2 regions of the Exiguobacterium sp. SH5S13 genome follow, and region 2 is predicted to be linked to the other one. Evidence: riboswitches for the same ligand, from Rfam matches in the RefSeq annotation. Region 2 holds a riboswitch; the other holds the start of a gene.
The links. Region 2 has a riboswitch for thiamine pyrophosphate ahead of thiW (energy coupling factor transporter S component ThiW). Riboswitches for the same ligand answer to the same signal wherever they lie in the genome.

Region 1 (3,411 bases), on a different contig from region 2:
GAACCATCTCGTCCGTCCGCCGATCGCCAACATCGATCAGGCGTTTCTGCTCTTTTCCGTGAAAGAGCCGGCGTTCTCGTTTCATTTGCTTGACCGCTTTCTCATTTTGATCGAATCGAAGCAAGTTCACCCGATCATCGTGTTGACGAAGATGGACTTGTTGCTAGAAGCTGAAAAGGAAAAAATTAGTGCGGCGGCAGCGCTATACCGTTCGATCGGCTATCAAGTCATTGAGACGTCGACCGAAGACGGAGCTGGGATCGAGCTCATCCGCAGTGCGTTCAAAGACAAGACGAGCGTATTCGCCGGACAGACCGGCGTCGGGAAGAGTTCGTTGCTGAACGCGGTCGCACCGGAGCTTGAACTCGCGACTGGTAAGATTTCGAAAGCGCTTGGCCGCGGGAAGCATACGACGCGTCACGTCACGCTCATCACACTCGCGGACGGGTTCGTCGCCGATACACCTGGATTCTCGAGTCTTGAGTTCCCGGAAGAACTTGAAGTCGAGGAGATGCGTTGGTGTTTCCCTGAATTCGTCTTGCGGCACGATGACTGTAAATTCCGTGGTTGCGCCCATTTGAACGAGCCAGGTTGTGCCGTCAAAGCGGCGGTCGAGGCCGGAGAAATCGCTTCCACCCGCTATGCGAACTATGTTACGTTTATGGAGGAATTAAAAGATAGACAACGGAGGTACTAACATGATTAAAATCGCACCATCGATCCTGTCGGCCGATTTTGCCAACCTTGAGGCAGAGGTCAAAGCGGTCCAAGAAGCAGGGGCCGATTACATCCATTTTGACGTCATGGACGGTCAGTTCGTGCCGAACATCTCGATTGGACTGCCGGTACTCAAAAGTTTGCGTGACAAGTCGGACATGGTATTAGACGTCCATTTGATGATCGACCAGCCGGAACGGTTCGTCGAGGACTTCGTTCAAGCAGGCGCCGATATCGTCACGGTCCATGTCGAGGCGACAAACCATTTGCATCGCGTATTGCAACAAATCAAAGGAGCCGGCGCTAAGTGTGGTGTCGTCTTGAACCCACATACACCGTTGTCGTCAATCGAGCACGTGCTCGGTGATGTCGATATGGTGTTGCTCATGACCGTGAACCCTGGCTTTGGCGGCCAAGCGTTCATCGAAGCGGTCGTCCCGAAGATCGCGGCGCTCAGCGAGATGCGCCAAGCGCGTCGTCTCGACTTCGAAATCGAGATCGATGGCGGCGTAAATCCTGCGACGGCAAAACTTTGTATCGACGCAGGTGCTGACGTCCTCGTTGCCGGTTCGGCCATCTATAACGAACCGAGCTATAAAGACGCAATCGATAGCATTCGCAACGCGTCTCGTGTATAATCGTCTGTAGAACAACAAATATTGTCGCAAGGGGTGTCACATCTGTGGCTGAGAGGCATGAGCTAACCCTTTGAACCTGTTCCGTTCACACGGACGTAGGGATGTGGCGAAAATGCACGTTGCTACACGATAGCAGCATGGCGTTTACGTCATGCTGCTTTTTGTCGTTCACTCATATCAAGGAGGGAATAAGATGAAACAACGTTTAAAACTACAGGCGCTCATTGAAATCTCGCTGTTCGCCTCGCTCGGACTGATCTTTGACATGCTCATCCCATATCGGTTGCCGCAAGGCGGAGCAGTCAGCCTGGCGATGCTGCCGATTCTCGTGATGGCGTATCGGCATGGATTGAGAGGCGGACTCGCGACAGGCGCGCTCGTCGGGACGCTACAACTGTTATTTGGGGCCTATATCTTCACACCGGTCCAGTTTTTACTCGACTACACGGTCGCCTACGGCCTCGTCGGAGTCGCCGGTATCTTCGCCGGTCAAGTCAAACAGTCGGCAAAAGACGGCGCCAAGAAAACGCTCACGTTCTATTTGATTCTCGGGGCGTTGATCGGCTCGGCGCTCCGATATGTTGCGCACGTCGTCTCCGGCATCGTCTTCTTCGCCGAGTATGCGGAAGGACCGGTCGTCTTGTACTCGCTCGGCTATAACTTGACGTATATGTTGCCGTCGTTCCTCGTCTCGGCGGTCGTGATCGTGATCTTGTTCACGTCGGCGCCGCGCTTCGCGACGCTCGCGACACGGGACATCAGATAATGCGCGTCTTGATTGTGGCTGCGAGCCCGGAAGCGGTCCCTGAGCTTCCTCGGAACGCCGATTACGTCATCGGCGTCGACGGCGGCTATCATACGCTGATCGACCGTGGGATGAAGCCGGACCTGCTCGTCGGTGACTTTGATTCGTTCACAGGCACCGTGCCGGAGGAAGCTGTCCGTTATCCGTCTGAAAAAGACGTGACCGACCTTGAGATCGCTCTCGAGGCGGCACGAGGGAAAGGGGCGGACGTGATCGACGTGTACGGTGCACTCGGAGGCAGACTCGATATGACGCTCAGCAACGTCGGTCTGCTCGAGGCGTACCCCGAGATGCGGTTGTTCGCAGACGGGCAAGAAGTCCGCCTCGTCGGAAAAGGGGACTATCGTCTCCCGCGTCGTCCTGACCATTACTTGTCGCTCGTACCTTGGAAACGGGCCTCGGTCTCGATTCGTGGCGTCAAGTACCCGCTCGAGAACCATGACGTCGTCAGCCATGAGGCGCTGACGATCTCAAACGAGTGGTCGGCGGAAGAGGCGGACTTGCTCGTTCATAGCGGCAACGTCTTGATTATGTATATAAAGAAATAAACAAAAAAAATCCCATCGGCGCATGCCGCTGGGATTTATTTCGTTCGTGTATGGTAATTATACGCGTTCAACGAGACCTGATTTAAGAGCGCGAGCTGAAACCCAAACTCGTTTAGGTTTACCGTCAACGAGAATGCGAACTTTTTGTACGTTTACACCCCAAGTACGTTTTGTCTTGTTGAGTGCGTGCGAACGGTTGTTACCTGACTTAGGTGACTTACCTGTTACGTAGCATTTACGTGCCATGCGTTTCCCCTCCTTTTTTATGTGGGTTCGTCCTAATAGACACTCGTTTATATTAGCATGGGTTTTTTCACGATGCAACTAGAAAATAACCGGATGACAAGAAAAAAACTTGACATTACGGATGAGGATTTTAATAATGAATGAGGGTTGCGGTTACAATTGACCGAGTTTAGGGGCATGTCCTTTTAATAACTAGGTACTTATTGTAGAATATACTGTAGGAATCATTCCGAATAAAGGAGGCTACTCCATATGGCAATTGAAATGAAGACAACATATGGCAATATTGATATCACGAACGACGTGGTCGCGACACTCGCGGGCGGTGCGGCGATGGAATGTTTCGGCGTCGTAGGAATGGCGTCACAAGCTCAACTGAAAGACGGGATCGCAGAACTGCTCAAACGTGAGAACTATGCGCGTGGCGTTGTCGTACGTCAAGATGGAGAAGACGTAC
Region 2 (3,411 bases):
TCGTGTCACTCCTTTGCTTTTATTTTAGCGAATAGGAGCCTGAAGCGGAACTTTTCTTGAACGAAGACGTATACGACACCGAGGAGGGATACATATGGAAATCCAATACGAATTGACGGAAGAAGACTACATTCACTTCAACTTAAGTCATATTAGACGTTCAAAGATAGGAAAGAGGATGCTATTCCTGCAGCGCATCATTGGGCCCGTCATCATTTTAGGTGGTGGCGCTTTGACGTTCGCGACATTGTTTCAAGATACGAGCTGGTGGCTATTTGGGGTGTATGGCGTCATCAGCCTCATCTGGTTCCTGTATTATCCGAAGTATTTTGAACGGCATATCCGAAAACAGACGAAGCGGATGATTCAAGAACGAAGCAATGAAGGCATGATCGGCCCGCATACGATGGATCTGGATGAAGACGGTCTTCGTGACAAAAATGCGTTCGGGGAGACGAAAGTCTCATGGAGCGGCATCAAGGAAGTCGTCGAGGAAGCCGATTATGTGTATTTGTATAACTCGTCGGTCAGCGCCTACATCTTGCCGAAACGCGGGCAGGACATGGAGGAGGTACAACGATGGCTACCGATGCGTTGACGATTCAACCGATTGATGAGACGAACTTGGATGCGGTCGTCGCCTTGACCGTCGCACCTGGTCAGGCCCGCTTTATCGAAACGAACGCGGAATCGCTCCGCGAGATGGACGTCGACGTCAAGTACGCGTGGACGTGCTACGCGCTCTGTCGAGACAATCAACCGGTCGGCTTCATGATGGTCGGGGCCGAGAACAAGGTGGAGCGTTACGTCTGGCTCGACCGCTTTATGATTGATATGGATGAGCAAGGGAAAGGCATCGGGTCAACATTTTTGCAACTTGCGATTGAGTGGATGCAAGAGCGATTTGATGTCGATGACATCATCCTCAGTCTCCATCCGACGAACGAACCAGCGAAACGGTTTTATGCGAAGGGCGGATTTGAGGACAGTGGCTTGATTGATGAAGCGAACGGGGAAGAGATTTGGGTGTATCACGTGAAGCAGGGACAGCCTTCCTAAGTCGGCCGTCCCTGTTTTGGTGGTTGTTGTTCAATTATCGCTTCACCGTGAGTGGACGCAACTGTTTGACCCGCGCCAAGACGATCCAGCCGAGGATGGCTCCGGTCACGCTCGAGGCGAGGAAGGCCGGGAAGAAGAACAGCGCCCCAAACTCAGAACCCATTAAGATTTTCGCGTACGGGACGGCGATGAGCGAGGCAATGACACCCGTCCCGATGACTTCACCGAGCGCAGCGAAAGCGACCCGGTTCGTCCGCACGTAAAATAGTCCAGCAAGCAAGGCGCCGATCATACCACCTGGGAAGGCGAGCAACGACCCGGTCCCGGTCATGACACGGACGAGTCCGGTCACGAACGCGACGAGGACGGCACCAATCGGACCGACGGTGACGGCGGCGATGACGTTCACCATATGTTGCACCGGATAGGCCCGGGCGACACCGGTCGGGATGGAGATGAACAGGGAGCCGATGATGGCGATGGCGATGAGCATCGCCATCCAAGTGAGTTGTTGAATACGCATGTAGTGTCTCCTTTCAAAATGAAAACGCCACTTCTCCAAGTGGAAAAGTGGCGTGGACAGACAGACGTATCCAAGCCACTTCCCTACGCTGGTATGAGCCAGATCAGGTTCGAAGGGTCCGGCAGTTGCCGTCTCAGCCCGAAGGCTCCCCTAGTGGTCGTTTATTGGTTTGAGTATAGCATAACGTTATTTTGTTGCCTCAATTTTTCGCGGTCGGAAGATGAAATAAATGATACCGCTATACAGGGCGTATAAAAACAGGGAAAACACGAGATTGATGACCCACGGGAGTGTACCCATAAATACGGTGACCGAGGCGTTACGGAACCAGCCGAGTGAAAGACATAGTCCGACAAAGCTGAGCACGATCGTCGTCCAAAAGCTGATATCTGGACGCCTCGACACGCGGCGAACGACTAGACCAATTATGAAGCTGAAGACAGCCGTCGCACCTAAATACATATAGAGTAGCGCATCGACCGGGTATGAATAATAGACAACGTCCATATTATTTCCTCCTAAACGAAGTGTGGTGAAAGGAAGTGAGGTCAGTGAGGGATGCGATCCCATGGCGTGACGAGTCTTACCGTGAACAGTTCGAGCACTGGCTCGATGGCCATGTGCCAGGCGTGACGTGGCGGGTTGTGAAAGATACCGACTTGACATACTTGATGTATGGAGAGTACGGAGCAGACCGTTACTACGCCAAGGCGGTGACAGCAATCAGTGGTGGCGAGGCTGAACTGTCGATGCATCTAGCCGAACGGCATCCGGGACTCGTCCCGGAGGTCATCGCCATTGCCGCGACACGCAACTGGCTACTTATGCGAGACATCGGCGGGGATGCACTTCGTGAATACCCCAAGCACAGTCGGTACGAAGCGGCTGTGCGTCAATATGCGAAACTACAGAGAAAAGAAGCGAATTACACGGATACGCTTTTGGCCTACGGTATCCCGGACCGGCGTCCGGCTCGTCTAAAAGAAGAGATACGGACGTATTTACCCGAGTTATGTACGGGGTTAGATCGAGATAAGGCAGAGGCGGTGCTGGCGCTCCAAGACAAACTCCTCACCATGTGCGACGAGCTCGCGACTGGGGTGCCGATGAGTCTCGAGCACGGCGACTTACATGGCGGCAACATCTTTTGGCGCAAACAGACGGATGACTTATGTATTCTCGATTGGGGCGATGCGACCGTCACCCATCCGTTCTTCAGCGTCCGTGTGTTTTGGAACGCGCTCTACGACTTGTTGCCAGAAGACGATGAAGTCGCATGGTATGAACAGATTCAGAAGATGCGTACCGTCTACTTGGCTGAGTGGGAAGGTGTGGCGCCTCGGGACGTGCTATGGCGCCATTTGTTGATCGCTGAAGAGCTCGGTTGCGTGTATCGGGCACTGTCGTGGCATGTATATGTTACCAACTATCGGTATGATCCGTCCGAGTCAGCCGATAAACCGGCCCAATGGCTCAACTTGTTCCTCGAGTATCGGGACTTGAAACGTCGCGGTACGTGATCACTCGTTCTTCTCGAGCAGGTTTTCATAATCCGTCTCGTTCCAAAACAGCTGGGCGATCGACTCCGGTGCTTTCAAAATCTCACCGTCTTGGTCGTAGACGATAGCGTAGCCGTTTTCGATCTCAAAGACGATCAAGTCGGCCGTCACTTCCTTGACGCCGTTCCCGGCAATGATGACGTTCTCGATTGGGTCGCGTGCGACTTGAACTCCCCATTCGTCGAGCTCGACGATGAGCGCTGACGTGTAGGCATGGCGGTCGTAAATCGATTGAAACTCGTCTTGCGTCAATGTGACGTCGGTCGGGGG

Region 1: it holds a riboswitch for thiamine pyrophosphate, as region 2 does, so the genes downstream of both, thiT (energy-coupled thiamine transporter ThiT) here and thiW (energy coupling factor transporter S component ThiW) in region 2, are expected to answer to the same signal.

The regions. Positions count from the first base shown of each region.
Region 1 covers NZ_SJUS01000001.1:142,955-146,365, reverse strand. Annotated here, with positions in the region: gene rsgA (ribosome small subunit-dependent GTPase A) at 1-697, shown strand, start outside; gene rpe (ribulose-phosphate 3-epimerase) at 699-1,355, shown strand; TPP riboswitch at 1,375-1,474, shown strand; gene thiT (energy-coupled thiamine transporter ThiT) at 1,549-2,121, shown strand; gene EVJ30_RS00760 (thiamine diphosphokinase) at 2,121-2,708, shown strand; gene rpmB (50S ribosomal protein L28) at 2,766-2,954, opposite strand; gene EVJ30_RS00750 (Asp23/Gls24 family envelope stress response protein) at 3,207-3,411, shown strand, end outside.
Region 2 covers NZ_SJUS01000008.1:64,747-68,157, reverse strand. Annotated here, with positions in the region: gene EVJ30_RS06435 (VOC family protein) at 1-1, opposite strand, end outside; gene EVJ30_RS06430 (YcxB family protein) at 95-598, shown strand; gene EVJ30_RS06425 (GNAT family N-acetyltransferase) at 580-1,059, shown strand; gene thiW (energy coupling factor transporter S component ThiW) at 1,094-1,582, opposite strand; TPP riboswitch at 1,646-1,744, opposite strand; gene EVJ30_RS06415 (hypothetical protein) at 1,769-2,089, opposite strand; gene EVJ30_RS06410 (aminoglycoside phosphotransferase family protein) at 2,134-3,102, shown strand; gene EVJ30_RS06405 (hypothetical protein) at 3,103-3,411, opposite strand, start outside.